One region of the Terribacillus jepli genome, then DNA from elsewhere that is predicted to be linked to it. Evidence: riboswitches for the same ligand, from Rfam matches in the RefSeq annotation. Region 1 holds a riboswitch; each other region holds the start of a gene.
What was found. Region 1 has a riboswitch for S-adenosylmethionine ahead of AB1K91_RS15960 (homoserine dehydrogenase). Riboswitches for the same ligand answer to the same signal wherever they lie in the genome.
Positions count from the first base shown of each region.

Region 2: it holds a riboswitch for S-adenosylmethionine, as region 1 does, so the genes downstream of both, AB1K91_RS02265 (methionine ABC transporter ATP-binding protein) here and AB1K91_RS15960 (homoserine dehydrogenase) in region 1, are expected to answer to the same signal.
Region 3: it holds a riboswitch for S-adenosylmethionine, as region 1 does, so the genes downstream of both, sfnG (dimethylsulfone monooxygenase SfnG) here and AB1K91_RS15960 (homoserine dehydrogenase) in region 1, are expected to answer to the same signal.
Region 4: it holds a riboswitch for S-adenosylmethionine, as region 1 does, so the genes downstream of both, AB1K91_RS02830 (methionine ABC transporter ATP-binding protein) here and AB1K91_RS15960 (homoserine dehydrogenase) in region 1, are expected to answer to the same signal.

Region 1 covers NZ_JBFEGH010000016.1:8,765-16,633, forward strand. The annotation lists gene AB1K91_RS15935 (thiamine phosphate synthase) at 1-52, shown strand, start outside; gene thiO (glycine oxidase ThiO) at 36-1,157, shown strand; gene thiS (sulfur carrier protein ThiS) at 1,154-1,357, shown strand; gene AB1K91_RS15950 (thiazole synthase) at 1,363-2,127, shown strand; gene AB1K91_RS15955 (ThiF family adenylyltransferase) at 2,127-3,137, shown strand; SAM riboswitch class I at 3,209-3,304, shown strand; gene AB1K91_RS15960 (homoserine dehydrogenase) at 3,390-4,553, shown strand; gene AB1K91_RS15965 (DUF2292 domain-containing protein) at 4,729-4,866, shown strand; gene AB1K91_RS15970 (zinc ribbon domain-containing protein) at 5,008-5,829, shown strand; gene AB1K91_RS15975 (zinc ribbon domain-containing protein) at 5,870-7,666, opposite strand; gene AB1K91_RS15980 (GNAT family N-acetyltransferase) at 7,829-7,869, opposite strand, start outside.
Region 2 covers NZ_JBFEGH010000001.1:452,150-460,018, forward strand. The annotation lists gene AB1K91_RS02240 (L-lactate permease) at 1-798, opposite strand, end outside; gene AB1K91_RS02245 (FadR/GntR family transcriptional regulator) at 951-1,661, shown strand; gene AB1K91_RS02250 ((Fe-S)-binding protein) at 1,786-2,502, shown strand; gene AB1K91_RS02255 (LutB/LldF family L-lactate oxidation iron-sulfur protein) at 2,515-3,945, shown strand; gene AB1K91_RS02260 (LutC/YkgG family protein) at 3,942-4,649, shown strand; SAM riboswitch class I at 4,987-5,095, shown strand; gene AB1K91_RS02265 (methionine ABC transporter ATP-binding protein) at 5,175-6,200, shown strand; gene AB1K91_RS02270 (methionine ABC transporter permease) at 6,191-6,853, shown strand; gene AB1K91_RS02275 (MetQ/NlpA family ABC transporter substrate-binding protein) at 6,859-7,722, shown strand; gene AB1K91_RS02280 (M20 family metallopeptidase) at 7,726-7,869, shown strand, end outside.
Region 3 covers NZ_JBFEGH010000003.1:9,612-17,480, reverse strand. The annotation lists gene AB1K91_RS04240 (VOC family protein) at 1-32, opposite strand, end outside; gene dhaK (dihydroxyacetone kinase subunit DhaK) at 195-1,937, opposite strand; SAM riboswitch class I at 2,064-2,169, shown strand; gene sfnG (dimethylsulfone monooxygenase SfnG) at 2,271-3,356, shown strand; gene AB1K91_RS04225 (GNAT family N-acetyltransferase) at 3,441-3,587, opposite strand; gene AB1K91_RS04220 (DUF3885 domain-containing protein) at 3,863-4,507, shown strand; gene AB1K91_RS04215 (hypothetical protein) at 4,539-5,285, opposite strand; gene AB1K91_RS04210 (DUF4317 domain-containing protein) at 5,455-6,657, shown strand; gene AB1K91_RS04205 (bifunctional metallophosphatase/5'-nucleotidase) at 6,699-7,869, opposite strand, start outside.
Region 4 covers NZ_JBFEGH010000002.1:87,500-95,368, forward strand. The annotation lists gene AB1K91_RS02805 (cysteine desulfurase) at 1-357, opposite strand, end outside; gene sufD (Fe-S cluster assembly protein SufD) at 357-1,661, opposite strand; gene sufC (Fe-S cluster assembly ATPase SufC) at 1,679-2,458, opposite strand; gene AB1K91_RS02820 (MetQ/NlpA family ABC transporter substrate-binding protein) at 2,689-3,516, opposite strand; gene AB1K91_RS02825 (methionine ABC transporter permease) at 3,532-4,200, opposite strand; gene AB1K91_RS02830 (methionine ABC transporter ATP-binding protein) at 4,193-5,215, opposite strand; SAM riboswitch class I at 5,312-5,413, opposite strand; gene AB1K91_RS02835 (hypothetical protein) at 5,474-5,803, opposite strand; gene AB1K91_RS02840 (thioredoxin family protein) at 5,887-6,126, opposite strand; gene AB1K91_RS02845 (toprim domain-containing protein) at 6,205-6,555, opposite strand; gene gcvH (glycine cleavage system protein GcvH) at 6,688-7,077, opposite strand; gene AB1K91_RS02855 (arsenate reductase family protein) at 7,161-7,520, opposite strand; gene AB1K91_RS02860 (hypothetical protein) at 7,629-7,868, shown strand.

The sequences.
Region 1 (7,869 bases):
AGCTGTGAAGAAATTAAGGGAGGAGTGTTCGCGTCTTGAAGCGATCCACTGAGGTAGCTGTCGTTGGAGGAGGTATCATCGGCAGTTCAATTGCTTATTATTTGGCGAAGGCAGGCCACCAGGTCGATTTATTTGAAGCAGGCCAAGTCGGTTCAGGCTCGACACAAGCAGCAGCGGGCATGCTGGGTGCGCATTCGGAATACAAAGAGTTCGGAGCGTCGCTGTATTCTTTTGCCCGCACTAGTCAAAAGCTGTACGAAGAAGCGGAAACGGATATTCGTGCGCTTGCGGGAATAGATATCGAGCGGCGCACTGGCGGATTATTGCAGCTTGTGTTTACGGCGGAAGAAAAAGCTAGGCTGTCCGAGATTCGTTCTTTGGCAGGTGTGACATGGCTTGATCAAACTGGTGCGGAAAAAGAAGTGCCCGGGCTGACAAAGTCTGTACTAGGGGCTGTTCATATAGCTTACGATGTGCATGTCACCCCTGCCAATGCCTGCAGAGGATTCTATTCTGCTGCCCAAACATTTGGAGCGCGTATACATGAATTCACTCGAGTTGATGATGTCGTGAACGAAGCTGGGCAATATCGGATACAGACTTCCAAGGGAGAATGGCAGGCTGCATATACAGTCATTGCCGGCGGTGTATGGAGTAATGCCCTTTTGCAGCGTTTGGGCTTGGGAACACCGCTTTATCCGGTAAAAGGGGAATGCATCGCTGTCACAAATACGCAGATGCCACTCACTTGCAGCTTATTCCATGATCAGCATTACATTGTTCCGCGAAACAATAACGAGCTGATCATCGGTGCGACGAAGGTCAGGGGTGATTGGAGTACAGAGCCGACTTTTGGAGGCATACAGACCGTCATGGAGAAAGCGAGGCAGATGCTGCCGGAGATAGATAAGATGCCGTTTCTCAGAAGCTGGGCTGGTCTCCGGCCTCAGACGATCGATGGCAAGCCGCTGATCGGGGAGCATCCGGAGATGAAGGGGTTGTTCATTGCCGCTGGCCACCAGCGCAATGGGATCCTGCTTGCTCCTGTTACAGGTAAGATGATCAGTGATTTGATTGACGGCAATACTGTCCCTGAAGAATGGACGAAAGCTTTTCGAGTCAACCGACTGCATACTGGTGAGGAGGTACGGATGTGAGCATTCAACTGAATGGCAGGCAGCATGAATTATCCGCGGATATCCAGAATGTCGCGCAGCTGTTAGGATCACTTTCATTGGAAAACAGGATTGTGATAGTCGAACTGAACAAGGAAATCATCAGCAAATCTGCATATGCAGATCAGCCAATCAGAGATGGCGATAAAGTCGAACTGATCCATTTTGTAGGAGGAGGATGAACGAGATGTTACAAATTGCAGATAAGACATTTGCTTCCCGTTTGTTGTTGGGAACAGGCAAATACCCGTCCTTTGAGGTGCAAAAAGAGGCCGTGGCTATATCAGAAGCAGAGATACTGACATTTGCAGTGCGTCGGATGGATATTTTCGAGGCATCCCAGCCGAATTTCCTCGAACAGCTTGATTTAGAACGGTATACCTTGCTGCCGAATACGGCGGGGGCTAAAACGGCCGAGGAGGCTGTCCGTATCGCCAAGCTGGCAAAAGCCTCTGGTTTATGCGATATGGTAAAGGTGGAGGTGATCGGCTGTGATAGGACATTGCTTCCCGATCCAGTCGAAACACTGCGTGCATCCGAAATGTTATTGGCGGAGGGTTTCATCGTCCTGCCATACACATCCGATGACGTTGTATTGGCCAAGCGGCTTGAAGGTTTGGGAGTCCACGCTATTATGCCAGGTGCATCGCCGATTGGTTCAGGAAACGGAATCATCAATCCTTTCAATCTTCGTATGATCGTGGAACAGTGCAGTGTACCAGTGATTGTCGATGCGGGCATTGGCTCTCCAAAGGATGCCGCTTACGCAATGGAGCTCGGAGCGGATGGAGTCCTGCTGAATACGGCAGTTTCCGGAGCTCAAGACCCTGTTAAAATGGCGCATGCAATGAAGCTGGCAATCGATGCGGGCAGAATGGGGTTTGAAGCAGGCAGGATTCCTGAGAAGAACTATGCTGTAGCAAGCAGTCCGACGGAAGGGTTGTTTACTTGATGCGGGATCGTTATCGGAAGCAGGAATTGTTTATCGGCAAGGAAGGGCAGACGCAGGTGGGGAAAAGTAAAATTGTCTTGATCGGTATGGGGGCATTGGGCTCTGCTTCTGCAGAGATGCTTGTCCGTGCGGGCATCGGGGAGCTGGTACTCATCGATCGCGATTATGTCGAACTTCATAACCTCCAGCGCCAGCAGCTGTATACGGAAGAAGACGCTGCTGCCTATTTGCCGAAAGCATCTGCTGCGGCAAAGCGGCTAAAGGCAATAAATCAGCATGTAAAGCTGCAATCGGTGATTGAAAATGTCGATCATCATAATATCGAACAGCTGATGGAAGGTGCAGATGTGATTCTGGATGCTACAGACAATTTTGAGACACGCTTGCTTGTCAATGATGCAGCGTTGAAGCATGGTATTCCTTACTTATATGGGGCTTGTGTCGGAAGCTATGGGGTGACGTGTCCGGTACTTGCCAACGGAGATGCCCCGTGTTTGCATTGTCTCTTGGAGCAGCTGCCGCAGCAAAGCGAAACATGTGATACGGCAGGGATCATCGGTCCGATTGTCCAATGGGTGGCAGCTGTGCAAGTGACGCAGGCGTTGCGGCTTTTATCCGGTCAAAAAGTTAAAGCGGAGTTATGTGCGTTTGATATTTGGACGGCTGATTATTCAAGGGTAGATGTACGAGGTCTGCGGGATTCGAGCTGTCCTAGCTGCGGCACACATGCAGTGCTGCCCTTTTTGAATGGAGCTGAACAGACAAGGCTCGATGTATTATGCGGCAGGGAGGCTGTTCACATACGGCCCGGTGCCAAGAAATCACTTGATCTGCCGGCTTTATCAAAAGAATGGGCCTCTTCGATCGATCATGTTGCTGCCAATGAACACCTGCTTGCCATTCAATACAGAGGTCACCGAATTGTGTTATTTGCTGATGGACGGGCAATCATCCACGGTGTAAATGATATTGTCCGAGCGCGTATCCTGTATGACAGCCTGGTCGGATAGTATTGTTAGAATTTTCAGTTGACGGTATGTCTTATTCATGCTAAACTCCTTCATAACAAACGAATACAAAACTCTTATCAAGAGCGGCGGAGGGACTGGCCCGATGATGCCCGGCAACCTGCAAGTTATCTTAGACTTGTATAGGTGCTAATTCCTGTAGATGAGAGAAGACACAGTGCGGTTACATTCGTCTCCCTGTCCTCTCAGGGGGACTTTTTTTATGCGGAAAAACATTCGAAGGAGGCAATATAGATGACAGCAGTTAAGATTGGATTGATAGGATACGGTACAGTAGGCAGTGCAGTGGGGCGGACGATACGATCCCATCAGGAGAATCTGCAGACCATTTTCGGGAAAGAAGTACAGGTGGCTGGAGTATTGGTACGGAATAAACAAAAATACACGCAGCAAGTCACAGCTGCACTGCTCACTGATGAAGCAGCGGAGCTTTTCGCAATCGAAGATCTTGATGTTATCATCGAAGCAAGTGTGGGTATCGAGCCTGCCTTCCGTTACTTGACTGAGGCGATCCATCGCGGCTGCCATATCATCACTGCGAATAAAGAGCTGATCGCGTCCCGAGGCGCGGAGCTGAAGCAATTGGCCAAGGAGAAAGGTGTGAGGCTTGAATACGAAGCAGCAGTCGCAGGCGGTGTCCCGGTGATCGGTACGCTGAAGCAGCTGCTCCATATCAACCGGGTTGTCAAAGTGGAGGCGATACTGAACGGCACCTCCAATTTCATTCTGACTGAGATGGCCGATAAAGGATTTGTATTTGAAGACGCACTGCGGCTTGCGCAGGAATCGGGATTTGCAGAGGCAGATCCTGCCAATGATGTGGATGGCTGGGATGCTTTTTATAAACTGATGGTCCTGAGTGATTTATTATTCGAGGCCCAGCCGGATTGGGAAAAAGTGACGCACAGGGGAATCCGTTCGGTTTCCGCACAGGATATCCAGGCAGCAGCTGAACAAGGATGGAAAATAAAGCACGTTGCCACGCTTGAAAATGCAAATGGAGAAGTCACTGCATCTGTCGAGCCGGTGGTTGTATCCGTTGATCATCCGCTCTACAGCGTCGATGGAGTAGATAATGCGGTTTGTATCGAGGGGGATCTGGTCGGCAAGCTGAAACTCCAAGGACCGGGTGCCGGTGCCCTGCCGACAGCCAGTGCCATCGTGGAGGATTTGGCTAATCTCGTTCATAACCGAAAAGAAGTCCTTGTAAAACGGGAAATCCGATTTACCGAGAAAAGCGGAACAGTACCTTTCGTCCATTTACCGACTGGTGAGACTGTTTATTTGCATGCAGAACATGTAGAAGCTGATGGACGCTATTATCGGATTGCTGCCAGGACACCTGCTAAAGCAGGGCTTGATGTCCGCGGAGTCATCCAAACTATTCAGAAACGTTGACAGCTATAGTTTGAATCCGTCTACTCCTCATTCCCTAAGGCAGTTTTCCAGTGGTTCCAGTCCTGCAGCAGAGAGGGATTTACCGCGAGGGTTATTCAGGCAGCACATTACGAGCGCATCTTGGTCTGCCGGAACCGTCCTACCCTAAATAATCCGTGATGAAAGGATGATTGATGTGAGTAAGGAAAATGGAGAGAAATGGGAAGAAATCATCAAGAAAGTGGATGATCTGCAATATGGCACCGTCTTGATCACTGTACATGACAATGAAATCAAGCAGGCAGATATTACAGAAAAGATACGTTTCATTTGAAGGTATACGGGGGAAAGGGCATACGTCGCGTATGCCTTTTTTATGGATTTGTAAGAAGCACTGCCTCTTTTGTCCTATTTTCTGTATACTGAGGAAGTACATAGAGAAATGTGCAATTATTTGGTTAAGGGAGTAGATTTTATGGTTACTTGTCCGTCATGTGGACACGAGAATGCAGAAGGGAGTAAGTTTTGTGAAAAATGCGGTGCAGCTTTGCAGGGACAATCAATACAAAGTACCCGTAATACAGCTGCCGCAACTGCAGATAATGCCAAGGCTAATGAATATCTAGAAGCTACAAAAGAGGTTTCGTTATCATTCTTCCATTATTTTTCGGATGTGATCAAACATCCATTTAGCTCGGGCAAACGTTATGGTGCAAGCAATCTTACAAATAGTATCATCACAATGGTGCTTTTTGCAGTCTTCTTGGGTTTAACGGTTTATTTCGGAATCAAGAACTTGATAAAAGAATTAGGAACGATGAGCTATATCGGTGAGATTATACGTTCTGAAGAAATGAATATCCAAGTTTCATTTGTTGAATTTGCCATCAAACCTTTCCTGTTTTTTGCTGTTTTTGTTTTCATCATTGCAGCCTTGGTGTATGCAGCAAGTAAGCTATCCAAGATGGACGCTGACTTTAAATCCATTCTTGTAAGATACGGAAGTTACCTAGTACCATTTCTCGGTTTGGTAGCAATTGGCTTCCTTCTATCCGTGATTAATATCGATATTTTCACGTGGTTCTCGGCAATTGGGTTCATAGGGACATTCTTTATCGTGCCAGTGTTGGTATTGGTGAGTTTGTATCGCGGAAATAGAACTGGAATCGATATCGCTTATAGTTCTTTGTTTGTTGTCGTATGTACGATGATTGTGCTATATATTGCACAACGCATGTATATCGCAGAAATGCTGGACAGAGTCGAGCAAATCCTTGGTCAAGGATTCTTCTTCTAAATAAAAAAAGAGGAGACAGATGAGCCTGTCTCCTCTTCTTTTATTCGATTTTTGTAAGTTTCCAGTCATCACCGGATTTTTTTGCTGTATAAGTCCAATCATATTGCTGTGATTCAGAAGATCCATCACTGTAGTTTATGGTGATAGTCTCTTTTGTCGTGATTGTGGCGGTGTCTCCATCTTCGCTGTATCCTGTAATCTCATAGGCATCAAGATTTTCTGTGATGCTCTTGGAAGTCAGATTATCAACAAGTGCAACCTGAGCTTTATACAGTTCAGAGTCTTCTTCCATGTAGGGTGCTACCGAGTCAAAGCTATCATTGTTGATGGCAACAATTAAACCATTCAAGTAGTTATCCATCAATGCAGAAGCAGTCTCGGGAACATCAGCTTTACTTGTTGTTGCCACCTCTGTTTTGGCAGATCCATCTGGTTTGTATAAAGTAGGTTCTTCATTCACTACTTCTTTCGTATTATCCCCCAAGGACCACACGGAGCCAACATCATTTACAAGCCATTTCTTTGCTTTTTCATCATAGATAAGCGTATAACTGTTGTCCGAAGTTTCCTCAGTCAGTTCAGGTTGTTCATCTTCTCCATACCAGTCTTCCTTATATGTGACACTTGCGTCTACTTGGGCGTACCACTTTCCATTCTTATAATCTAATAGGAATGAATCCATATCAAACAATGTAGATTGAAGGGAACCCTGATAGGACTCATCCCATGTGGTATAACTTTCGATTATATCTTTTACGTTATCCTGGTAATTGGTTGTTGCGTCCTTCAATTTCCCTTTGTCAGCAAGTGCTTGCGCCTCAGCATATTGATCATTTACAGCGACTATGCGATCGATCAGCTGCTGTTTCATGTCCTCACTCAGCGCCGGTATGCTCATGTAAGAGGAATCGATTGAAACATCCTCTGTTTTTGCTGTTCCCCAAGGATATTCCGTTTCCACTGCCATCGTCATGGATCCGTCTATCAGGACCGGACCGAATGTACTGTCTTTATATGGATCAATTTCGGTTTCTTTGCCATTTACATAAAGTTTCCCTTTTACATCTGGCATTTCTTCCAAACCAAGAGAAAGTTCTACGTCTTCTCCATCCAATTGCAGATAAGCTGATGAGTCAGTCGAAGTCCCCATCAGATCGATGGATTCATCCTTGGCTAATTCCGTGAAGTCTGTTGCCAGGGCGGCAGATAACTTGTGTGTTCCTGGAACGTAAGGACCAAATGTCTTCTCAAAACCATCAGAATCAGCGGTGCCTACTTCTTCCCCGTCAACTTTAAGTACCGTATCTTTGTAATCAGTGGATAAAGTGATGTAATAAGGAGTGACATCTATTTGATAGTTATCGTAAAACAGAAGCTTTTTCCCATCCATCTTCAGATTGATTGGTCCTTCGGTACTTCTTTCCGTACCAGACTGGTTATGGAGATCATCAACCAGCATGTCGAATTCTTCCGGATTCTCATCATAGTATGTAATTAGACCTTTGACCGTTTTATCGTTTATCTTGAGTTTGTTATCATCTGTGGAAATGACTTTTGCTAGTGCCTTTGCGTCCTTTTTGTCCACAGCTGTTTCGAACTTTTCAAGCAATCTTTCTTTTGAGGTAAAAGCTTCCCCTGTCTTATAACCGGTTATTAAGATGACGACAGCTGCGATGGCACTCCACAAAATGATCTTGTTTTTCCTGCTCATTTTTTTCTTTGGCGCAGCTTGCTGCTGGCGCTGAGGAGCAGGGCTGCTATCTACGCGTGTGCCGCAGTCATTACAGAATTGAGCGCCGGGCTTCAACTCTTTACCGCATTCTTTACAGTACTTCATAAATTCTCCTCTCTCTGTCTCGTCAGAATAAATAATATAAGAACAAATAAAGACAGCATTCTTATTATAATATTATCCTACTAAATATCTAGATGATTGAGGGAATTAATTTGGAGAACTGGAAGTTTATTATAAAAATGCTAAAGATAAGAACAGCTGCATTTATAGTTTACAAGAAAAACGAATCATGTCTCGGCACTGGA
Region 2 (7,869 bases), on a different contig from region 1:
AAGCAAGGAAGGAAATTCAGGTCCGAGCAGTATGCCGATCAAGTAATACGGGATTGTAAAAGCAAATCCGGCAAACAAAGCGAACTTCCACGCTCGCAGTCCTTCCAAGAAGGACTTGTTGGGACCGAAGAAACGCGTAAGGCAGGCAGAGACGAAAAGCGGAATGATGGAACCGACTATAGCATGGACGAGTACCACATCCGATGTTATATACAGTAAGTATTCAAAGTAGCTCATATCAGTTTGCTGCAATCCAGACAGAACTGTTTGCTGATCAGTAAGCCCTGTATTGACTCCGATAAGAATCGGTGTTCCGACGGCACCAAAGGATACCGGTGTGCTTTGGATGATCAAGGAAACAAGAACGGCTGCCATGGCAGGAAATCCGACAGCAACAAGCAGCGGTGCGGCAATGGCAGCAGCTGTCCCATAGCCAGCTGCACCTTCGATGAAGCATCCGAACAGCCAAGCAATAAGAATGGCTTGGATACGCCGGTCGGGTGAAATAGTCATAAAGCCGCGGCGGATTGTGTGGATAGCACCAGACTCCTTCACCGTATTCAGCAACAGAACAGCACCGAATACAATGAAGATGACTTCAAGAGCAGTGATCAGCCCATTAAAAGCGGCACCTGCCACTATGTTGGTTTTCGTCCCCCAAACGAAAACGGCAATCAATGCTGTAACAACAAGTGCAACTGGCATCGCCCGGCTGGCTGGCCAGTTTAAGATAACTAAAAATAATAAAATCGTCATGATTGGTACCAAAGCGATCAATGATAATACAAGTAAACTCATCGTGCTTTCCATCCCCTTTAGTAAGCGTTTTCAATTAGAAAGTAAAAATATGGTCATCTGATGACCTGTTTACATTATAAAGGGGGATTTTTTGAAAATGCAATGAAATTTTGGGAAATTTCCGTTTATAATGAGGGAGAGGTGAGAACCCAATGAAATACAAACAAATCAAACCGAAAAAAATATATGAACAAGTAGCGGATGAGCTGCTTTCGATGATACGGGATGGCAACCTGAAGCCAGGGGAGAAATTGGCCAGTGTTACGCAGCTGGCTGAGAATTTCCAAGTCGGGCGTTCCGCAATAAGGGAAGCACTGGCGACGCTTCGTGCCATGGGCTTGGTGGAGATGAAGCAGGGCGAAGGTACTTACGTGAAGGCATTCGAACCAGAGGGAATCGTTTATCCGCTTCAGCATGCACTGCTCATGAGCGGAGAGGACCGGGCAGAATTGATGGAGGTTCGTCATATACTGGAAACGGGTATTGCAGCATCAGCCGCACTGAACCGGTCTGAAGAGGATCTGGAACAAATGGAAAATGCGCTCCAGGAGATGAAGGCATATACAGGGGATCCGGAAAAGGGGGAGGAAGCTGATCTCGCTTTCCACATGATCATCGCCCGCGCAGCGAATAATAAGCTGCTTCTGCGTCTCATGCATCATGTATCGGATTTGACAGCGGAATCCATGCGCGAAACAAGACAGATTTGCTTATTTGGTGAAGAAGCAGCTCCTGAGGAATTGAACAAGCAGCATGAAGCGATACTGCATGCTATCCGTTTGCAGCAGCCAGAACAAGCAAGGCTGGCAATGGTGACACATTTGGAATATGTAGAAGGAGTAATCCGTGACTATTTGCATTAGGATAAGCCGCCGACTGAGGTGGCTTTTTCTTCATATGCAGGAGTTGGAAAATGTAAGCGGTTGTAGTATGATGGAGTAAGATATTATTCAGGTCATCTGATGACCTTATCTGTGAGGTGGCAGCATGAAGGTTACACTATTTGCAACATGTATTGTGGATATGTTCCAGTCCGATGTGGGGATAGCCACGGTCGAAGTGCTGGAAAGACTCGGATGTGAGATTGTATTTCCGGCACAGCAGGTGTGCTGCGGGCAGCCGGCATACAATTCCGGATATGTTGAAGATGCCAAAAAAGCGATGAAGAAGATGATTGCGACATTCGAGGATGCCGAGGTGATTGTCACTCCGTCAGGATCCTGTGCCACAATGTTCAAGGATTATCAGCATGTTTTCCAGGATGATCCCGAATGGCGTCCGCGTGCAGAGCGACTGGCCGAAAAGACATATGAACTGACAGAGTTTATTGTGGATGTTTTGAAAATAGAGGATGTCGGGGCGAAGCTTGAGGGGATAGCCACTTATCACCCATCCTGCCATATGACACGGCTGCTTGGAGTGAAGGATGCACCGATGAAGCTGCTTTCGCATGTAGAGGGATTGGAAATGCAACCGCTTCCGAATGCGCAGAATTGCTGCGGATTCGGCGGGACGTTTTCTGTGAAGATGGGTAATATCTCTGAGCAGATGGTTGATGAGAAAGTGGATTCAGTAACCGAAACGAAAGCCAGCTATCTGATTGGGGCGGATGGCGGCTGTCTGATGAACATCGGAGGCAGAATGCAGCGGCGCGGCAAACCAGTCAAAGTGATGCATATCGCTGAAGTGCTAAACAGTCGGTAAGGGGGAACAACCATGGCGATGAAGATAGGGAATGAGAAGTTCAAGGATAATGTGAATAAGCAAATGGAAGACACATTCATGCGCGGGGCAGTTGCCGGGGCTCAGGAGCGTCTTCGGACGAGAAGACTGGATGCAGCGGAAGAACTCGGGAACTGGGAAGAATGGCGATCTCACGGGGAAGAGATACGTCAGCACACACTTGATCATTTGGACTACTATTTGCAGGAGCTTTCCGAGAATCTGCAAAAACGAGGCGGTCATGTATTTTTTGCCGCCACTGCAGAAGAAGCGAATGACTATGTGAAAGATATCGTGAAAGAGAAACGGGCCAAGAAGATTTTGAAGGCCAAGTCGATGGTTACAGAAGAAATCGGCTTGAATGCTGTATTGGAGCAGGAAGGCTGTGATGTCATCGAGACAGACCTTGGCGAATATATCCTGCAGCTGGATGATCATGATCCGCCTTCGCATATCGTTACACCGGCACTCCATAAAAATAAAGAGCAAATCAAAGATGTCTTTACCGAGAAGCTGGAATACAAACTGACTTCCAAGCCAGAGGAACTGGCTCTGCATGCAAGGGAAAAGCTCCGTCAGGAATTCCTGCAGGCCGACATCGGCATTACAGGATGCAATTTTGCCATTGCCGAATCAGGTTCCGTCGGTTTGGTGACGAATGAAGGAAACGCTGGTATGGTATCCGATTTACCGGATACACAAATCTGTGTCATGGGGATGGAGCGGATCGTACCGACATTTGAAGAATTTGAGGTGCTTGTAGGACTGTTGACAAGGAGTGCTGTCGGGCAAAAGCTGACGAGCTACATTACCGCTTTGACAGGTCCGCGGACTGCAGGGGAAGTGGATGGACCATCCGAGTTCCATTTAGTCATCGTTGATAATGGGCGTTCCGGGATTCTTGGAACCGAATTCCAATCTGTCCTCCAATGTATCCGTTGTGCAGCTTGTATCAACGTTTGCCCGGTTTACCGCCACATCGGCGGACATTCCTATAATTCGATTTATCCTGGCCCGATCGGAGCCGTGCTGACTCCGCTGTTGGGTGGATATGATGATTTTAAAGAGCTGCCGTATGCTTCGACACTGTGTGCGGCTTGTACGGATGCTTGTCCGGTAAAAATCCCATTGCATCAGCTGCTTCATCGTCATCGACAAGTGATTGTGGAAAAGGAAGGACGGGCACCTATTTCGGAGAAGATGGCGATGAAAGCATTCGGGATAGGAGCTTCATCCAACCCGCTTTATGCAGCTGGATCAAAGATGGCAAGCTCGGTCATGAAGCCTTTTACAAAGGATGAGACCATTTCAAAAGGACCAGGTCCGTTGAAGGCTTGGACCGAAATCCGAGATTTTCCGGCTCCGAACAAAGAGCGTTTCCGCGATTGGTTCAAGCAGCATCAAAAGGAGAGTGGCAAAGCTTGATACAGAATAGGGAAGCATTCCTTGCAAATGTCGCCAGTCGTCTAAGCCGCACAAAGGTGCTGACAGAGCGGCCGGAACGGAATTGGAATTATCGTCCGCAAGATAAAACACTGACTGATAAAACCCAGGATGAACTAGTGGATATACTCCGCGATCAATGCCGGCTTATCCACACCGAGCTGATTGAGACTGATGCGGCTGCTTTGCCGAATGTATTGGCAGAAACCGTGGCTGTCTATGGCGGCGGCCCACTGGCCATTTGGCAGGATCCTCGCTACGAGGCATTCGGTTTGCGAGAAAAGCTTCAATCGTGGCCGAAACAAGGGATCGATGTACATGAATGGAACCCTTCCATCGGCTATGACAATATCAGTATTGTGGAAAAAGCCAATATCGGGATTACATTCAGCGACATCACGCTTGCGGAGTCAGGGACGGTTGTACTCTTTTCAGGGGAAGGCAAAGGCCGCACGGTGAGTTTGCTGCCAAATAAATATATCGCACTTATACCGAAAAGCACCATTGTCCCTCGCATGACCCAGGCAGCGCAGCAAATATCCAAACAAGTACAAAAAGGGGAATCCATCGCTTCCTGTATCAACTTCATCACCGGTCCAAGCAACTCGGCTGATATTGAAATGAACTTGGTTGTAGGGGTCCATGGTCCTGTGAAAGCAGCTTATATCGTGATAGATGATAAATAGGTGACGTTGTGAAAACGGCTGATTATGCCGTTTTTAACTAATGGGGTGGTACTTGATTCGAGCTGCAGCGTTCCAGCAAGAAAGAGCTTGGCGGAGTATTTCAGTGTATAGGAAAAACGCCATGATTACGCGTATATCCTGGTTGTTGTTTTAAACCACCAGGAGAGAAGGCTGCAGTTGAAAAGTACAAATAAGTGCAACATTCGTGCGTATTTGACCTTTTTGTTTCGTTTAGAAGCCATTTCGGAAGAGAATGATTATTTTAAAAAATAGATTGACATTCAATTGGAAAACCCATAACATGGTAATCAAATCTAACAACTACATACTTGATTTATTCTTATCCAGAGAGATCGAGGGATCAGGCCCTATGACGTCTCGGCAACGGGTTTATTACAAATACCGTGCCAATTCCTGCAAACACAGCTGTGTTTGGAAGATGAGAATGAGGAAGTTTCATATGGAAGCCCTCTTTTTCTGGATAAGGAAAAAGAGGGCTTTTTGTGTAGCAAGGGAGGAATAGTAATGATTACGTTCAGGAATGTATCAAAGACCTTCACAATTGGCAAACGGGAAGTACATGCTGTTCGAAATGTGAACCTGACGATAGAGCAGGGGGAGATCTTCGGTATCATCGGCTTTAGCGGAGCCGGTAAGAGTACATTGCTGAGATTGGTCAATGTGCTGGAAAATCCTACTGCTGGAGGTGTTGAGGTACAGGGAGTCGACTTAGCCAAACTTTCTCCGAGAGAAGTGCGGAAGGTGCGCAGGGGAATCGGGATGATTTTTCAAAATTTCAATCTGCTAACCTCGCGCACTGTCGCTGGAAATATAGCTTATCCTTTGAAACTGGCAAAAATGCCGCGACAAAAAATAAAAGAAAGGGTGGATGAACTGTTGCGGTTCGTCGGTCTTTCGGATAAAGCGAAGAATTATCCGGAGCAGTTGTCGGGAGGTCAGAAGCAGCGAGTGGGTATCGCCAGGGCATTGGCTACTTCACCAGATATTCTGATCTGTGATGAAGCAACCTCGGCACTCGATCCCGATACGACTGGGGATATTCTTCGGCTGCTAAAAAAAGTGAACAAGGAATTGGGTATTACGATTCTGCTGATAACCCACGAAATGCATGTGATCCAGGCAATCTGTGACAAGGTTGCTGTCATGGAGGATGGAGAAGTCATTGAAACAGGCGGTGTATTTGATACCTTCACAAGTCCCGTTCATCCGACGACAAGGCGTTTCATCCGTTCCATCCAGCAGGATCTGCCGTCCCCATCCTTATTGGAGGAGTGGCGTCATAAAGGAGGGGAAAAGCTGTACCGCATCATTTTCAAAGGAGAGGTGGCGAGCGATCCTGTCTTATCCCGGATAACGCGGAAACATGATATAGACGTGAATATCGTATATGGTTCCGTTCAGGAGATTCAAGCAAAATTCTACGGTAATTTGCTTGTGAGCTTTGAAGGTGTGGAAGAAAAAACAGCCAGGGCGGTGAAGGAATTGAATGACATTGTTCAAATCGAGGAGGTGGAAGTGGCATGGGCGTAGATTGGCAGACATTCTGGCCGCGTATTGTCGAAGCGACTGGCCAGACGATCCTGATGGTGGCTGTCACCTTGGTGATAGGATCTATATTCGGCATCATTATCGGACTTTTACTTTTTGTTACACGTAAAGGGAATATTATGGAAAATGCCTTTTTGTTTCAAATCATTAATTTCTTGATCAATATCATTCGGCCGATTCCATTCATCATCTTTTTAGTGGCGATCAGTCCGCTGACTAGAGAGGTGGTAGGTACGACGATCGGTACATGGGCTGCAATTTTCCCAATGAGCATTGCGGCAGCTTTCAGCATTGCACGTGTTGTCGAAAATAATTTCATCAGTATCGATCCCGGTGTCATCGAGGCTGCGAAAGCGATGGGTGCCAGTCCGATTCAAATTATTTATACCATCTTGATTCCAGAAGCATTAGGGCCGCTTGTACTTGGTTTGACGTTCATTACCATCAGCTTGATTGATTTCTCCGCGATGGCTGGGACTGTTGGCGGAGGAGGCCTTGGACATGTGGCGATGACTTATGGATATCAAAGATTCGATACAAGCGTCATGGTTGTCACCGTCGTTATTTTAATAGTGCTTGTCCAGCTTGCCCAGTGGATCGGCAATACACTATCAAGAAAAATATTAAGGAGATGAAGAAAATGAAAAAAGCACTGCTTGGAATTATTTCCTTCGCTTTTGTATTCATTCTTGCAGCTTGCGGGAGCAGTTCTGCAGACGGAAGCCAAACAGTAAAAATAGGTGTCACTGGGTCGGACGGCGATCAGTGGCCGATCTTGAAGGAGAAAGCAAAGGAAGAGGGTATCAATATTGAACTAGTTGAATTCTCGGATTATACTTTGCCGAACCAAGCATTGGCGAACGGAGAAATAGACATGAACTCTTTTCAGCATATCGCTTTCCTAAGTCAATATGCTAAAGAAAACGGTGATACGATTGTACCGATCGGCTCCACGGTAATAGCCCCAATCGGAGCTTATTCGGAGAAAATCGATAGCCTGGATGAGCTGAAGGAAGGCGATAAAGTGGCTATTCCGGATGACCCATCGAACCAGGCTAGATCGCTGCGGGCTTTGGAAACTGCTGGTGTCATTAAATTGGCCGATGATTTCGGTCAGTTCGGTGATCCTTCCAAGATTGTGGAGAATCCAAAGAATATCGAAATTGTGCCCGTTGTTGCCCAGCAAACACCACGTGTCTTGCCGGATGTGGCTGCATCCTTCATCAATAATGGCGTTGCAGGTCAAGCAGGCCTGAATCCGAAAGAAGATCCAATTTACCTTGAGAATGCCAATGATGACAGCATCACGCCGTTTGTGAATGTGTTTGCTGTAAATAAAGATGACGAAAACAATGAGACATACCAAAAAATAGTGGAGCTGTATCAGGATGAAGCAGTGAAGAAAGCAGTGGAAAGTGATACGAATGGCGGTTCCATCGTTGTAGATGTGCCGAAAGAAGAGCTTCAGAAGCATCTGAAAAGACTGCAAGAAGAGGAGGAATGAGCTATGAGTAAATCTGTGACAGAAGTAAGCCGAATTGCCTTGCATCTTGAAGAGAATAGAGAGAAGTATATCCAGACAAGTCAGGCAATCCATGCAAAACCGGAGATAGGCAATCAAGAATTTTTTGCCAGTGAAACACTTGCTGGT
Region 3 (7,869 bases), on a different contig from region 1:
GGTAAATGTGCTTCATATAATCCTTCTATCATATATAGCGCTCCTTTTTTCGATTCCCTACCCAAAATATAACAATTGTTCGCTCTTTCCAACATGATAATTGCTTCATTCACATATAATTTTTATTTATAACATTTTGCCTCAATGGAAAGTGGCCGTGGAGATTTCCCCACAGCCAACTAGCTTTTTCACCTTCACTCCAGGCTTTCCGCCAACTTGGTAAAGATGACTCCAAGAGCATGTGCCCCAGCATCCGGATAACCTAGACTGCGCTCTCCCACCGTACCGGCGCGTCCCATCCGTGCAACGATTTCCCTTGTCTTCTCCGCACCATCAACTGCAGCCTCAGCACCTTTTTGAAAGGCAGTCTTCACATCTTCACCAGAAGTCGCACTCTGCTGCCAGCTGTCTGCACATGGCGCAAGGGCGTCGATCAATGTCTTATCGCCAACTTCCGCCCCGCGGCCGAAGGAACGTTCCCCGATATCCTGGATAGCTGCTACAACACGTTGCAGCGTGTCAGCGAATTCCGAAACGGAAAGCTCCTGCTTGCCTTCTGCCGCTTTACCTGCAGCTCGGAAAGCCCCGCCCCATATCGGACCTGATGCACCTCCGCAATGCTCCATGATCACCATGGAAGCACCGTCGAGGAATTTCGCAATTGTCAGGCTGTCTTGATCGAGAATCTGCTTCCATTCCCTTTTCAACTGACGGAAGCCTTTTGCTACACTATTACCGAAGTCACCATCCCCTGCGTGCGTATCCAGCTTGTTGAAAGCCGCTTCATTCTCAATGATGATTTCACTCATTTTATCTACTAAGTAAATGACATTTTCCAGTGTGATAGAAGCTCCTTTTACTTGTGCATACGTGCTGTCTGTTTCCACTTGGAAAGATACATCCGTCTCTTCAGCTGATTCTTCCACCTCATCAAACGCTGGCTGCTCCACCGGCCCATCGATCTTGAAAGCAGGTGTATCTGAATGGCTGGAAAGCAATGTGCGAAGCTCCTCATCAAGTGACATGATGGTTACCGAAACACCCGCCATATCGATACTAGTCATATAATTGCCGACGAATATCCGGTTTAATTTTATATTGCGCTCTGCCAGCTCCCGATTGACTGACTGGTTGAACAAGTACAGCTCCTGCAATGGCGTCCCGCCGAATCCATTGATCAGCAATACCGCGTCTTCTTCAGGCTGCCCTTCTTTCAGCAAGTCATCGACCATGCGTTTTGCCAGCTCATCTGCTGACAGAACCTTTTCGCGTCTTATCCCTGGCTCACCATGAATACCCACACCATACTCCATCTCATCCTCTGCCAGTTCTAAAGTCGGTTCACCTCCAGGCAAGGTACAGGAAGTCAAGGCAACACCGATGCTGCGTGTGCGGGAAACAGCTTTTTCGGCAACTGCTTTCACTTGCTGCAAGTCGCGTCCCTCGGCAGCGGCAGCACCGGCAACCTTATGCACAAGGACGACACCGGCAACACCACGCCTGCCGACTGTATACAGACTATCCTCGACAGCGATATCATCATCCACTTTTACATAATCCACTTCCAGCCCATCTTCCTCGGCCAAGTGGGCAGCATTCTTGAAATTCATGATATCCCCGCTGTAATTTTTAATGATCAGCAATGTACCCTTCTCACCCGCTGTTTCCTTGATTGCTTGATAGACCTGAATTTGGGAAGGCGAAGCAAACATATCCCCGCATACCGCGGCATCCAGCATACCTTCTCCGACAAAACCTGCATGGGAAGGTTCATGCCCGCTGCCGCCACCGCTGATCAGCGTCACCTTATCCGTTTGCGGTCGTTTCCTTTTAATCACTTTGTACTTTTTCAATAACTCGAGTTCCGGGTGCGCCAATACCAATCCATGGCACATTTCCAAGACGACATCCTCCGGCCGATTGATGATCTTCTTCATCGGTCATCCTCCTCTTATTACAAGCAAAAGTATCTATCTTCCTTCAGCTTAACAGAACGAATTCACAATTGCACAAACTAGGTTGACAAGTCAGAAAATTTTGGATAAAATCACAAAAAAATAGTTTTCTTATCAAGAGAGGCGGAGGGACTGACCCAGTGAAGCCTCGGCAACCGACTGTAAACAGCACGGTGCCAATTTCAGAAGGATGAATACATCCTGAAGATGAGAAGCGTGTACGGATGGCAGTTACATATCCGCAGCCCTTCTCTTTTATGGAGAAGGGCTGGTTTCGTATACGTCTTGATAAGCAAACTCTATTGGAGGATAAACATGACAGAGAATGTGAAATTTGCTTATTGGGTACCGAATGTGAGCGGCGGACTGGTCATTTCCAAATTGCCGCAAAAGACGGATTGGAGCTTTGAAGCGAACAAACGCTACGCGCAAATCGCCGAACAGAATGGCTTTGAATACGCCCTGCTGCAAACGCGCTTCATCGCAAGCTACGGGGCGGATAAACAGCTGGAGGCGATAACGCTCGCTTCTGCTCTTGCCAGTGTCACTGAAAAACTGAACCTTATTTCTGCTGTCCACCCTGGGCTTTGGCATCCTGGCGTCTACGCGAAGATGCTTGCCACTTTGGATCATATCAGCGGTAGCCGCGCAGCTGTCAATGTCGTCAGTGGCTGGTTCAAACAAGAATTCATCAGCTACGGCGAGCATTGGCTCGATCATGACGAACGCTACCGTCGTTCCGAGGAATTCATCCGCGTGCTTCGGGCACTGTGGGAAGAAGAACAAGCTACTTATCGGGGAGATTTTTATCGATTGACGGATGCCCCATTAAAGCCAAAGCCAAAGAACCAGATTCCGATATTCCAGGGCGGCAATTCAGAAGTGGCCAGGGATATGGCAGCCCGCGTGTCGGATTATTACTTTATGAACGGCAATACGCTGGAGGGCTTCCAGGAGCAAATTGAAGATGTAAAGGCACGGGCAGCCAAAGAAGGCCGAGAAGTGAAATTTGCCGTAAACGGATTTGCCATTGTCCGGGATACAGAAGAAGAAGCTGTATCCCTCCTACGAGATATTGTCACTCATGCCGATAACGAAGCCGTCGAAGGTTTCCGGGAATCGGTCAAGGATGCAGGCCAAGCTACCCGCAGCAAACAAGGCATGTGGGCAGACTCCTCTTATGAGGACCTTGTCCAATATAATGACGGCTTCAAAACCGGCCTGATCGGTACAGCCGAACAAGTTGCCGATCAAATCATTCGCCTGAAAGAAATCGGTGTCGACCTTGTCCTGACCGGTCACTTTCATTATGAAGAAGATTTGGAGCGCTTCGGTCGTGAAGTCATTCCGCTCGTTCGTGCGAAGGAAGCAGCTTTGACAAATGTGAAACAGCCCACGTAATGTGGGCTGTCTACTTATTTACAGGAGCAATCACTTTCATTTTCTTTAACCTTACCTGCTTGAACGGAATCCAATCTCCCTTCCTTACAATACCCTTTGGGAACCAAATAATCCAAGCATGTCAAAGTAATTCCCTGCCTTTGATATCACACACACTTTTTCCAATTCGTTCAGCAACTCCGCTGCAATCCCTTGCCCTCTATAATCAGGATGTACCGCTAAACTGAGTATGCTTTAGCAGGATTTAGTATTGTATGTGCAGACAAATCATCTGTTATAGCGCTGCTGTATAACCGAACCCAACGACATAGCCGAGAATTTCCATCCGTTCAAGCATGCTTCTTTCGTTGCCGCTTCATAAGATGTAAAACTCGAATTTTGTATATCCGCAATTCTCTTATATCAATCTCGGGCGGTACAGTAAAATGGATATTCCTATACTTCTCTCCTGCCATTTAAATATACTATAATAATACACTAGCGGTAGCAGTTAAGGAGTGATTGTTATGCATGTAAAAGACTATCTAGTAAGCCGCTTTCCCAATCTTGAACTGGTTCCAAGTATTTACGATCAATGGCATACAGGTATCCACATCGAGCTCGGCGGAGATATCTATCAATTGCTGGACGATGACCAGCTCAATATGGATCGGTTCCATCTTGTCTATCATCAAACATTGACTATTTTCAACCGTTTATTTGATGCTGATGATGAGCTCTATCTTGTTGCCAATCTGTATAAGATGAAAAATACAATGATAAAAAAAACGCGCACGATTAAACCTTATGTAAAAAAGAAAGATTTGCTCTATCAGATTCAGGCACAGACATTGCCTTATCCTTTTGAAGTCGAAGAGGAAGATGATAACCTTTTTGAATACCAGCAGCTTTCCCTGTGTTGTAAATCAGCTGATATCAGGATTCCCGCTATCCTTCAAGCTGCATGTAACGAAGACTTCCCTCCTCTCAAACCAAGATTCAAAAGCTATGTCAGCTATCCAGATATCTTTTTTGTCAACAAAAGCAAGGATATCATCTTTTTTGTATATGACGATAGAGGATGCGAGGTGATTGCCAAAAAGCAAGCGGCGCTCGACATCCTATCAAGTCAACTAGCCGCCTATAGATATGATGAAAAGACAGGGGGCTAACATCCTCCTGTTTTCTTACATGTCAGATAGATTATATTAGATTAGCTACATCAAAGTATTCTAATAATGTAACCTTGCGTCCTTCTTTATCCCATTTGTGATACTGCTCAAATACTTTCCACACATTGTTATCAAACTTTTTCTCGACCAGATACCTAACAGTAAATCCGCTCCGCCAGTAATCGTACATAATACTAGTTAGGCTGCCTTCATAGGAACTGCTGCCGAAATCCTCCAAGGAATGATTTCCGTATTTGTCTTTAAAAATATTTATCAGCTTATATTCTATATTGCTGATATCCATAAACTCCTGCTCTCCTAACAGATATTTTCTGGATAAATAATCGCACATGCCTTCCTCGAACCATATGCCCCCTTCCCTATCATCATCAAATTCATCCAAAAACAAATCAGAATGATGGGTCAACTCGTGCCCTGCAATTGCCAGAACTTGATTGCTGGAGATCTGCTCATAGAAAGCCTTTATTTCCGGATAATCATGTCCTTCAAGCTGCTCGATAAAAAGTCTTTTCCATGCTGTAAGCTCCGGCGTCATATAGATGATATCCTTATTTGTAAAGGCTGGAATCGGAACTTCAGAAAACACGGAAGTAGCCAGTTCAGAAGCGGTCCAGACAATCGCCTTTGGCAAATCGATCAATTGATAGTCTATTTGCAGTCTACGCTGAAAGGCTGATAATTTTTCTTTGAACTCCTCTATCAGGCTTTGATACTTGTTGTAATCTTCTGTATTTTCCAGAGAAAAAATATGCCTCATTCAAAAAACTCCTTAGCTAATAGATTCACCCCCATATTAACATAATTATCCATAAAACAAATTGAATATATAACAAAACCCAACAATAAAAGTCCCGTTTCGCACCCTATGTCTATGTTAAAATAAGTGAACGTGCATTTCACTCTATCAATAAGGAACGGGAAACGATATGAATAAAAAAGACATCGCAACTATCCGGAGACAATTCAAAAAAGGCAATGATAAGCTCAAAATCTCAAATATATTCAATGTTTATATCATGAAGGAATCCAGCGACATTTACCATCACGAAAGCATGCCATTCGGTATGCTGGATGAAGACCAGCAGGAGCTCTTCCTTGGCAATTTCAAAAAAGTACTGGCTGGACAGCTGGATGAGAAATTATTCGAACTGAAATTCAAACGTGATGCAGAGGACAGCAGTCAATTCATCCTGCATCGCGGCCTGCTCACGAATGATGTCGAGGAATGGACAAATGATATGCTGAAGCTTGTTGCAAAGATGCTGGAAGACAGACAGTATGAACATGATGTTGTCATCAGCTTCATCAAGGCGGAATACCTGAAAGCGCAGAAACGCCAAAGTGAGGAATCAGAGGAAAACGCGAATGACACGATGTATTCCCACCAATTCCTGCTTTGCAGCATCAATAAAACACAGGAACCGAAGAAAGAACTGGAATTTGATTATGTGGAAAGAGAATTCAAATACAATGTCACAGTAAATCCTGTAATCAACCTGCAAGCGCCGCTATCAGGATTTTTGTTCCCTTGCTTCAACGACAGCGCCGCTGACGTGAATCATGTGCTGTACTCCACAGCAAAAGCATACGAACCAGATACCGCATTTATCGAGGACGTTTTAAATGCTGAAGAAATCATGACAGCAAGAGATGATAAAAGCGTCTTTGAAGAGATAGTCAAAGATATTACCGGCGATCAGCTTAATACCTCCGCCCTTGCAAGTGTGTATGAGGAAATAAATCGTGTAGTAGAAGAGAATGAAGAAGAAGAAGCACCAAAGCTTGATCGACAGGATATCCAACGCGTCCTGACAATGAGCGGTGTAGAAGACGTGACACCGGAAAAAGTGGAAACGGCTTATCAAAAAGTCATTGATGATGAGAAATATGAAATGAAAGCCACCAGTGTGTTGCCCAAGTACAATTCCAAATCCATCAAAATCAAAACGAAAGTTGCCAATATTGCAATCAGCCCGGAAGATCTTCGTTACGTACGGCAAGTTGTTTTCAACAATAAACGCTGCATCATGATCGAAGTTGAGGAAGATACTGTCATCGAAGGATTCAAGATGGCAGAAGAAGCTTTGATAAATAAGGTTAATAGAGAAGAAGAAGCTGAACAGTTATAAAGAAAGGATGCTGCTCCATGCAGCATCCTTATTTGTATTAATTAAGCTTTCGCTTTCTTTCTTTTGATGATAAAGAGACTTGCACCTGCTACCAGCAATATCGCTCCCGCCAGCATGTACGTATACATGTTCGTTGCCGTGTTCGGCAGCTTATTTCCACTGCTGATTGGGCTCGTCTTGTCATCAGAGACTTTTACAATGCTGCCACCTGAGTTGCTGCCGTTGCCGTTATTATTTTGGCTGCTTGGCGGTGGTGTGCTGTCTTTATCGTCTTGATCATTTTTATCTTCGTCTTTCGGTTTATTGTCATCTTTTGGATCTTCCTGTGGTCCGTCATCATTTGGATCTGGAGTTTCTTCACCTGGATCTGGAATTTCTTCTTTCGGCTCCTCTGGTGGTTCTGTCGGCTCCGGCTCTTTGCCTTCCAGATCCGTAATACGTCCCTCAATGACCGGGTTCACTTCACCGTTCAAATCCTCCACCATATAATCACGGAATTGCTCCCAGTCTATTTCCCCAAGATCTTGCACACGGCCTTGCGCATATGCTTGGGCAAATACATCGTAACCATCTCCGCCTTTTGCTGTGAAATTATTTGTTGTTACAGCGTACATTTGATCAGGCTGGATATCTGCATACCCGTCCCCATCTTTCACTTGCATGCTTACAACACGGGAACCTGCTTCCTTCGTACTATCATAAGTGAACTTCATGCCGGAAACCTGCAGGAAGCCGCCGCTTTCTGCAGGGGCTAAATGGACGCTGTATTCCAGTATCTGTTTGATTTCATCACCGCTCAGCTGCACGACAGCAGGGTCATTACCAAATGGCAATACAGCAATCACTTCCCCGACTGTGATCGGACCTTGATCGATTGCTGCACGAATGCCACCGCCATTTTGCATGGCTATCGAAACTTCCGGCATTTTTTCCTGTGCTTTGGCGAGCATCGCATCCGTGATTAAGTTGCCTAGTTCTGTTTCATCAGCCCGTACACTTATGTCACTATCAGAAAGTCTTGGATTAGTAAGCGGCTTTTGAGCAATAGCTCCTATCTCCTCGTTGGAAACTTGATCTACTTCATTTTTATAAGCAGCAAGTGCGTTTACTGCATCCGGATCGGCTTGTTTCCCTGTGACATCGATCAAACGACCTTCATAGCCTACGACTTGACCTTGACCATTGAATTCCACATCCAATTTCCCAAGATTT
Region 4 (7,869 bases), on a different contig from region 1:
CATCGGTGTGATGATCACTTCATCACCAGGTTCCAAGTTTGCACGGGCGTAACTGTGAGCAACCGTGTTGATCGCTGTCGTCGTACCGCGTGTGAAGATAACTTCCTTGGTGCTTCTGGCATTGATGAACTGCTGCACCTTTTCCCTGGCACCTTCATATTTATCCGTAGCCCGGGTTCCCAGCGTATGCACACCGCGGTGTACATTGCTGTTATCGTTCCGGTAATAGGCATCCACAGCTTCCAATACCTTTATCGGCTTATGGGAAGTTGCTGAGGAATCCAAGTAGACCAGCGGATGTCCGTTGACTTCCTGATGCAGGATCGGGAACTGTTCACGGATAGAGCGGGCATCCATTAGTTTACTTTCCCTTCGATTACCTGAGTCAGCTGATTTTTTACAGTTTCAATCGGCAGCTGATTTACAACAGGTGCAAGGAATCCATGGATGATCAGACGTTCAGCTTCATGCTTCGTGATTCCGCGGCTCATCAAGTAATAAAGCTGAAGCGGATCGACACGGCCTACAGATGCTGCGTGCCCTGCCACTACATCATCTTCATCAATCAAAAGAATCGGGTTCGCGTCACCGCGTGCACCTTGGCTAAGCATCAAGACACGTGTTTCTTGAGTGGCATCAGATTTGCTGGCACCATGTTCGATTTTTCCGATACCGTTGAATACAGAGCTTGCCTGGTCTTTCATGACACCATGGGACAAGATGCTTCCAACAGAATTCTTACCGAAGTGGACGATATTCGTTGTGAAGTTCTGGATTTGTTTCCCGCGTCCGACTACTACACTTTTCGCTTCGGAACCGGAATTATCACCGATCAAGTGAGTGATATGCTCACTGATTGTGTTACCATCGTTCATTTGGCCGATCGCCCAGTCGATGCGAGCATCTCGGTAAGCTACACCGCGGCGTTTTGCATAGACAGTCGTACCTGCAGCATAGTTATCAACCGCACCATAAGATACGTTGGCATTATCGCCTGCTATGACTTCTGTCACAACGTTTGCGAATGTTGCTTGATCTGCGTTATGGGAAATGCTGTTTTCAACATATGTTACAGCACTATTCGCTTCGGCAACGATCAATATATGATTGAAGGAAGCTACTTTGTCATCTTCCTGCCAGAAGATTGTCTGAAGCGGCTCATCCACTACGACATTCTTCGGAACATAGACGAACACGCCGCCGTTCATTAATGCTGCATGCAGAGCAGTAAGACGATCTTCATCAATACTTACAGCATCCTTCATGTAGAATCTCTTCACCAAGTCACCATGCTGCTGCAAGGCAGTGAAGATATCCGTGAAGATGACGCCTTGCTCGCTCCATTTTTCGCTTAAGGCAAGGTATGCCGCACTATTATTGCGCTGAATGTAAAGGTTTGGGGCATTATCCGCATCGATCAAAGCCGCCACACTTGCTGGCAGGCTGTCCAATGCGCTGATTTTCTCCCCTTCTACTTCATGCACATACGTGTCGAAATCCCAGTTCTTGATCCCAGTTTTATCGGGTTTTGGCATGTCCAAAGATTCCGATTGGGAAAGAGCTTGCTGACGAAGTTCCTTCATCCATTCAGGCTCATTGCGGGAACTGGAAAAACGGCTGATATATTCATCATTATATGGTTGCTTCGTTTCAACAGTCATAAGATCCCTCCTCCAGTTTACGCGTTAATTGTTTCGTCTTCGATGTTCAGCTCTTGTTTGATCCAATCGTAGCCTTCTGCTTCCAGACGCTGGGAAAGCTCGGATCCGCCGGATTTAACGACACGGCCTTGCATCATAACGTGTACGAAGTCAGGCTCGATGTAGTTTAGCAAACGCTGATAGTGGGTAATGATTAGGCAACCGAAGTTTTCGTCGCGCAGTTTGTTGATACCTTTTGCGACAACTTTCAGTGCATCGATATCAAGACCGGAGTCGATCTCGTCAAGGATACCGATTTCAGCTTTCATCATAAGAAGCTGAAGGATTTCATTACGTTTTTTCTCACCGCCGGAGAAACCTTCGTTTAAGTAGCGCTGAGCCATGTTCTTATCCATTTCAAGGAAGTCCATCGCTTCGTCCATTTCCTTGATGAATTTCATCAATGGAATCTCATCGCCTTCTTCGCGGCGGGCGTTGATAGAGGAGCGAAGGAAGTCGGCATTTGTTACACCGCTGATTTCACTTGGATACTGCATTGCAAGGAATAGACCGGCACGAGCACGCTCGTCCACTTCCATTTCCAACACATCTTCCCCGTCCAAAGTGATGCTTCCGCCTGTCACTTCGTATTTTGGATGGCCCATGATTGCGGATGCCAATGTGGATTTACCAGTACCGTTTGGTCCCATTACCGCATGGAATTCCCCGCTTTTTATCGTAAGGTTTACACCTTTAAGAATTTCCTTATCTTCAATCGAAACATGTAGGTCTTTGATCTCTAGAACTGAACCTGCCATTTATTAACCCTCCGATAGCTGCTATTTTATAAATTTCGATAATGTTATTTAAACACATTATCAATTTATTCTCATTATAATCTTAAAGCATTGTTCGACCATTATCAACTTTTTTACTAGATAAAAACACAGTTTTAACATGGTCTTGTCCTATTGTATCACACTTCCATTTCAAGCCAAAAATAATGCCTTTGCTGAGAATACCAGCAAAGGCATGAGAATGGTCTTTCTTATTCATCGACAGGGAGAATGGAACCATCGTACTTCTCTTCGATGAATTGTTTGATCTCATCAGAATGAAGCACGTCCATCAATTTCTGCAATGCTTCGTTATCTTTATCCTCGGCACGAGCAGCAACGATGTTTGCATATGGAGAGTCTGTGCCTTCAAGAATCAATGCATCCTCGGAAGGTTTAAGATTTGCCTGCAAAGCATAGTTCGTGTTGATGACGACCAATGCGTCTTCTTCGGATTCGTACGTATCCGGCAAGAAGGCAGGATCAACTTCCATGCTGAACTTCAAGTTCTTTGGATTTTCTGCGATATCATCGAAAGTTGCATCAACAGGCTCGACGCCATCTTTGATCTTGATAAGACCTTCTTCTTGGAAGATGGATAGCACACGTCCTTGCTCGGCTACGTTACGACCCATGAGTACTTCTGTGCCATCTTTGATATCATCGATTTTCTTGATGTTTTTAGAGTAAACGCCCATTGGTTCCAAGTGAACACCGCCAAGGCTGATCAAATCATATCCAGTATCTGCATTGGAAGTCTCCAAGTAAGGGATATGCTGGAAGTAGTTAGCGTCCAGGTCGCCATTGGCCAAATCGTCGTTGGGAAGGACATAATCCTGATACTCTTCAATTTCAAGATCGACTCCTTCTTTTTCCAAAAGCGGTTTTGCTTCTTCAAGAATTTCTGCGTGTGGTGTGCTGGAAGCGCCCACTTTGATTGTTGTTGTTTCTTCATCGCCTGAGCCGCTATCGGAAGAACCGCAAGCTGCCAGGAATACCATGAAAACAGCCGATAAAATGACTAATAATGCCTTTTTCAATTGAATCCCTCTCCTTTATCGTTTATCTAATTTATTTGAAATCAAGTCTCCAATAAATTGGAAGACGAATACCACGATGACAATCAATAGCGTACAGATGAATACGACATCGAACTGCCGGCGCTGGAAACCGTAGAAGTAAGCGAAATCGCCTAATCCGCCTGCGCCGATCACACCAGCTACTGCTGTAGATCCGATAAGGGCGATCGCTGTTACCGTAATACCTGAGACAAGCGCCGGCATGGATTCTTTCAGCAATACCTTGAACATGATCGTACTGTTTTTCGCACCCATTGCCTTGGCAGCTTCAATTACCCCGTTGTCCACTTCTTTCAGCGCAATCTCCACAAGCCGCGCATAGAAAGGTGCAGACCCGATGATAAGTGCAGGCAATGCTGCCTCCGGTCCGCGGATCGTGCCGACGATAAAATCGGTGAATGGGAACAGCAGCAAAATCAGGATGATGAATGGAATGGCACGGAATACGTTGACTACCGCCGCCACGATCCAATAGACGATTTTGTTTTCCCACAGCTTCCCTTTACTAGTCAGATAAAGTAAAAGTCCAAGGATGATGCCGATGATGAAAGTACCGATCAAAGATAGGATCGTCATATAGAATGTCTCGTAGATGGCTGTGTTCAAATCTGCTATATCTACATTCGGAAACCATTTCTCAAACAAGTTCCTGCACCTCCGCTTTCACATTTGCACTGCGGATGAAGTCCAGTGCCTTCTCCACTTCCGCTTCACTGCCCACAAGCTGCAAAAACAGACTTCCGACTGCACCGGTTTGTGTCTGCAGTACATTCCCTTGAAGGATATTGATATCCACATCGAATTGTTTCGCAGTATGGCTGACAACTGTCTGGTTGACATTTTCGCCGGAGAAGGAAAGCTTCACGATCGTTCCTGACCCTTCTTTCAGCGCGGCCGCCGATAAGGATTCATATTGCTCACTTCCATCAAGCTGCTGAACAAAGCGCTTCGTGATCGCTTGCTGCGGATTTTGGAATACATGCGCTGCGTCGCCTGCTTCCACGACCTTGCCTGTATCCATTACGGCAACACGGTGGCAGATTTTGCGGATTACGTTCATTTCGTGCGTAATCATTACGATGGTCAAACCAAGCCGTTTGTTGATGTCTACCAGCAAATCAAGGATGCTATCTGTCGTTTCCGGGTCCAATGCTGATGTCGCTTCATCACATAGCAGCACTTTTGGATCGTTAGCGAGCGCTCTTGCAATGCCGACCCGCTGCTTCTGTCCGCCGCTTAATTGTGATGGATAGGCATTTTCGCGTCCTTTCAATCCGACCAGTTCAATCAATCGATCGACTTTGGTTTTTCTTTCTTTCTTTGGCACACCTGCTATCTCCAACGGAAAGGCGATGTTCTGGTGTACCGTACGGGACCACAGCAAATTGAAGTGCTGAAAAATCATCCCTATTTCTTGTCTGGCAAGTCGGAGTTCATTTTTATGCTGTTTGACGATGTCCTTGCCATTGATGATTATTTCACCGGCAGTCGGTTCTTCGAGACGGTTCAACAAGCGTACGAAGGTACTTTTACCAGCGCCGCTATACCCGATCACACCGAAAATCTCACCAGACTCTATCGTGAGGTCAAGCTGATCGACTGCTGTAATATTCTGTTTTTTTGTGCGATATATTTTGGAGAGGTTTTTGATGGTGATCAATATCCGCTCCTCCTTCCTCGTGTTGCTCTGCAAATATAAAAAAGCGTCTTTTTGTCATGAGAACAAAAAGACGCGGTTTTATGTGCGAAAATTGTTCTCTCATCTGTACAGGTTTCCCTGCAGGAATTGGCACCATACAGGAAAACCTGTGGTTGCCGGGCTTCATCGGGCCAGTCCCTCCGCCACTCTGGATAAGAGTTTTTATATATGATTGCTAAAAAGGAGTTTAGCACTAGTACAAAGTTCTGTCAACATATATTACAGTCTGGCTCCGGCTCCCAGAAACAAGAGAGCTTCCACAAGAAGAATATGCTGGTAATCCCCTTCCACAACTTGCCTGTTACATATACTGCGAAGCTGGACCTCGCCGGCAAGGAGCTGATGAAGTGTCTGTTCATCTGTACGAATATGCAAAAATCCATAAGGCTTTGAAGCTGGTGTCGTCAGACTGCTTCTATCAATATGCAAATCGAAATGGTCATCTTCCCATTCAATGAAGACCTTCAGCCGTTTGTCGTTGCATAAAGGCAACAGATCCTCCCTAGCTTCGATCTGTTGCTTGAGCTTTTTCAATTCTTCGATGATCATGCTCCATCCCCCCTTGCTTTGTATTTGGCTCCAAGTCACCAAATTTCCTGCAAGAAAAAACAGCTTTCCATTTGGAAAGCTGTTTATTCATCCAGCGTTTTCGCCAGCATATGCTGGACGGAATGAAACGCATATATTTTTTCCTGAACTTTTCCTTGTTTGAAGATAATGAGACAAGGGACGCTTTCAATCTGATATTCCTGCATGAAATCAGGAAATAGAGAGGCGTTCAGTTTATGATAATATTCCTGGCCCGTCACAGTCTCGACTGTCAGGAGCATTTTTTCGGCAAGCTGGCATGTGCCGCAAAACGGCGTGTGCACAAATATCCTTGCCTGTTCCTGCCCGATGACTCCCTGGACCTCTTTTTCGATGACGTTGATAATTCATCCCTTCTTTCTTCAGGCGAGGAAGAATGGATGCACCATGATGCTTCTGCTAAGCAAGGCCGTGGCCAATTCAGGTGCCGGGGTCGCCGCTACCTCTCGATAGGTTCTGTCTACGTAGATATGCTGGGCATGTGGAAGCTCTCGGGCCAGCTGTTTCCTCAGCTTATGCCCAGCACTGTCCTCATCCACCATGATATATACTTGCTTGTGATCCAAGTCATAGTCATACAACAGCTGTTCCAGCCGCTCGATGCCCAATGTACCATTGGTGCAGATGATCGTCACATCCTCATCGATGATTTTCTTAATCTGCTCTTTGTCCGAGCGCCCTTCCACGATAATGACCTTTTGTTCATCACCCATACTGGCATCACCTATTCTGATCGATATTTGATTGCTTCCTTGCCCGCGCTCCGAATGAAGGCAGCTTAGCAATAAAGCTTGCCATAGTATATGAAAGGAAACCGCTGCCCTTGCCAACAAGGGCAGCAAAAATTAATCCTCTTTGATTCTTCCTTCGTAATCCTCAACCGAAAGCAGGCTTTCATAAGCTGCTTCGTCGTCTGTTTCCACCACGATCATCCATGCTTTCTCGTATGGGGATTCATTCACGAATTCGGGACTGTCATCCAAATCTTCGTTCACAGCCACTACTTTACCGCTGATCGGAGCATACAGCTCGGATACTGTCTTGACAGATTCGACACTGCCAAATGGCTCGTCCGCTTTCAATTCATCACCAACGGATGGAAGTTCCACGAACACGATATCCCCGAGTTCATCCTGAGCGAAGTCGGTAATACCGATCCGGTACTGGTTGCCTTCTTCTTTTTTGATCCATTCATGTTCTTCCGTGTAACGTAGATCTTTCGGTAAGTTGCTCATTTTAATTCCTCCACCTATTTTCTACAAGAATAGCTAACATATTTACTATAAGAAATAATAGATAAAATTACCACCGATTCAGCTTATTTCGAAGCAGTTACAGCCTCATATGTTTCTTGCTTGAAACCGACGGCAGCAGTGTCCTCACCGATCAAAAGCGGACGCTTGATCAGCATACCGTTTTCAGACAGCCACGCCTTCGGCTGGTTATCATCTGCATCTTTGATTTTATCCTTATAGCCGCCCTCACGATAGACTTTCCCGCTCGTATTGAACAGTTTTGCAAGCGGCAGGCCGCTTTTATCCGCTGCTTCCTGAAGAACTTCAGGGCTTGGAGGGTTCTCGACGATATGTATTGCTTCATACGATACCTCATTCGCATCCAGCCATTTTTTTGCGTTTTTGCATGTACTGCAATTCGGGTACCAATAAAATCGGAACATGTTATCCCCTTCCTTTCCTACTGCTATTTTAGCATAGTCCTTTGCATCTTACGCACAGAATAAACCGATGGAACACGGGCACGATAGAAAAGAAAAAGGAGGGATCCCATGCCACCAGGAAACACAAACGATATCATGCTGCAGCCGCCGGAAATGATTTCTGAAAAAGACTTACTGTACTTGACCGATATGCTCAATTGGAATTTGAATGCAGCCAAGAAAGCACAGCATGCCGCCAGGGAAGTACAGCTTACAGATGCACAGGAAGCATTGCACACTGTCGGTCAGATGCATCAGCGCCATTATGATATGTTACTGGAACATTTACAGACGAAACCGCTTAATTAAG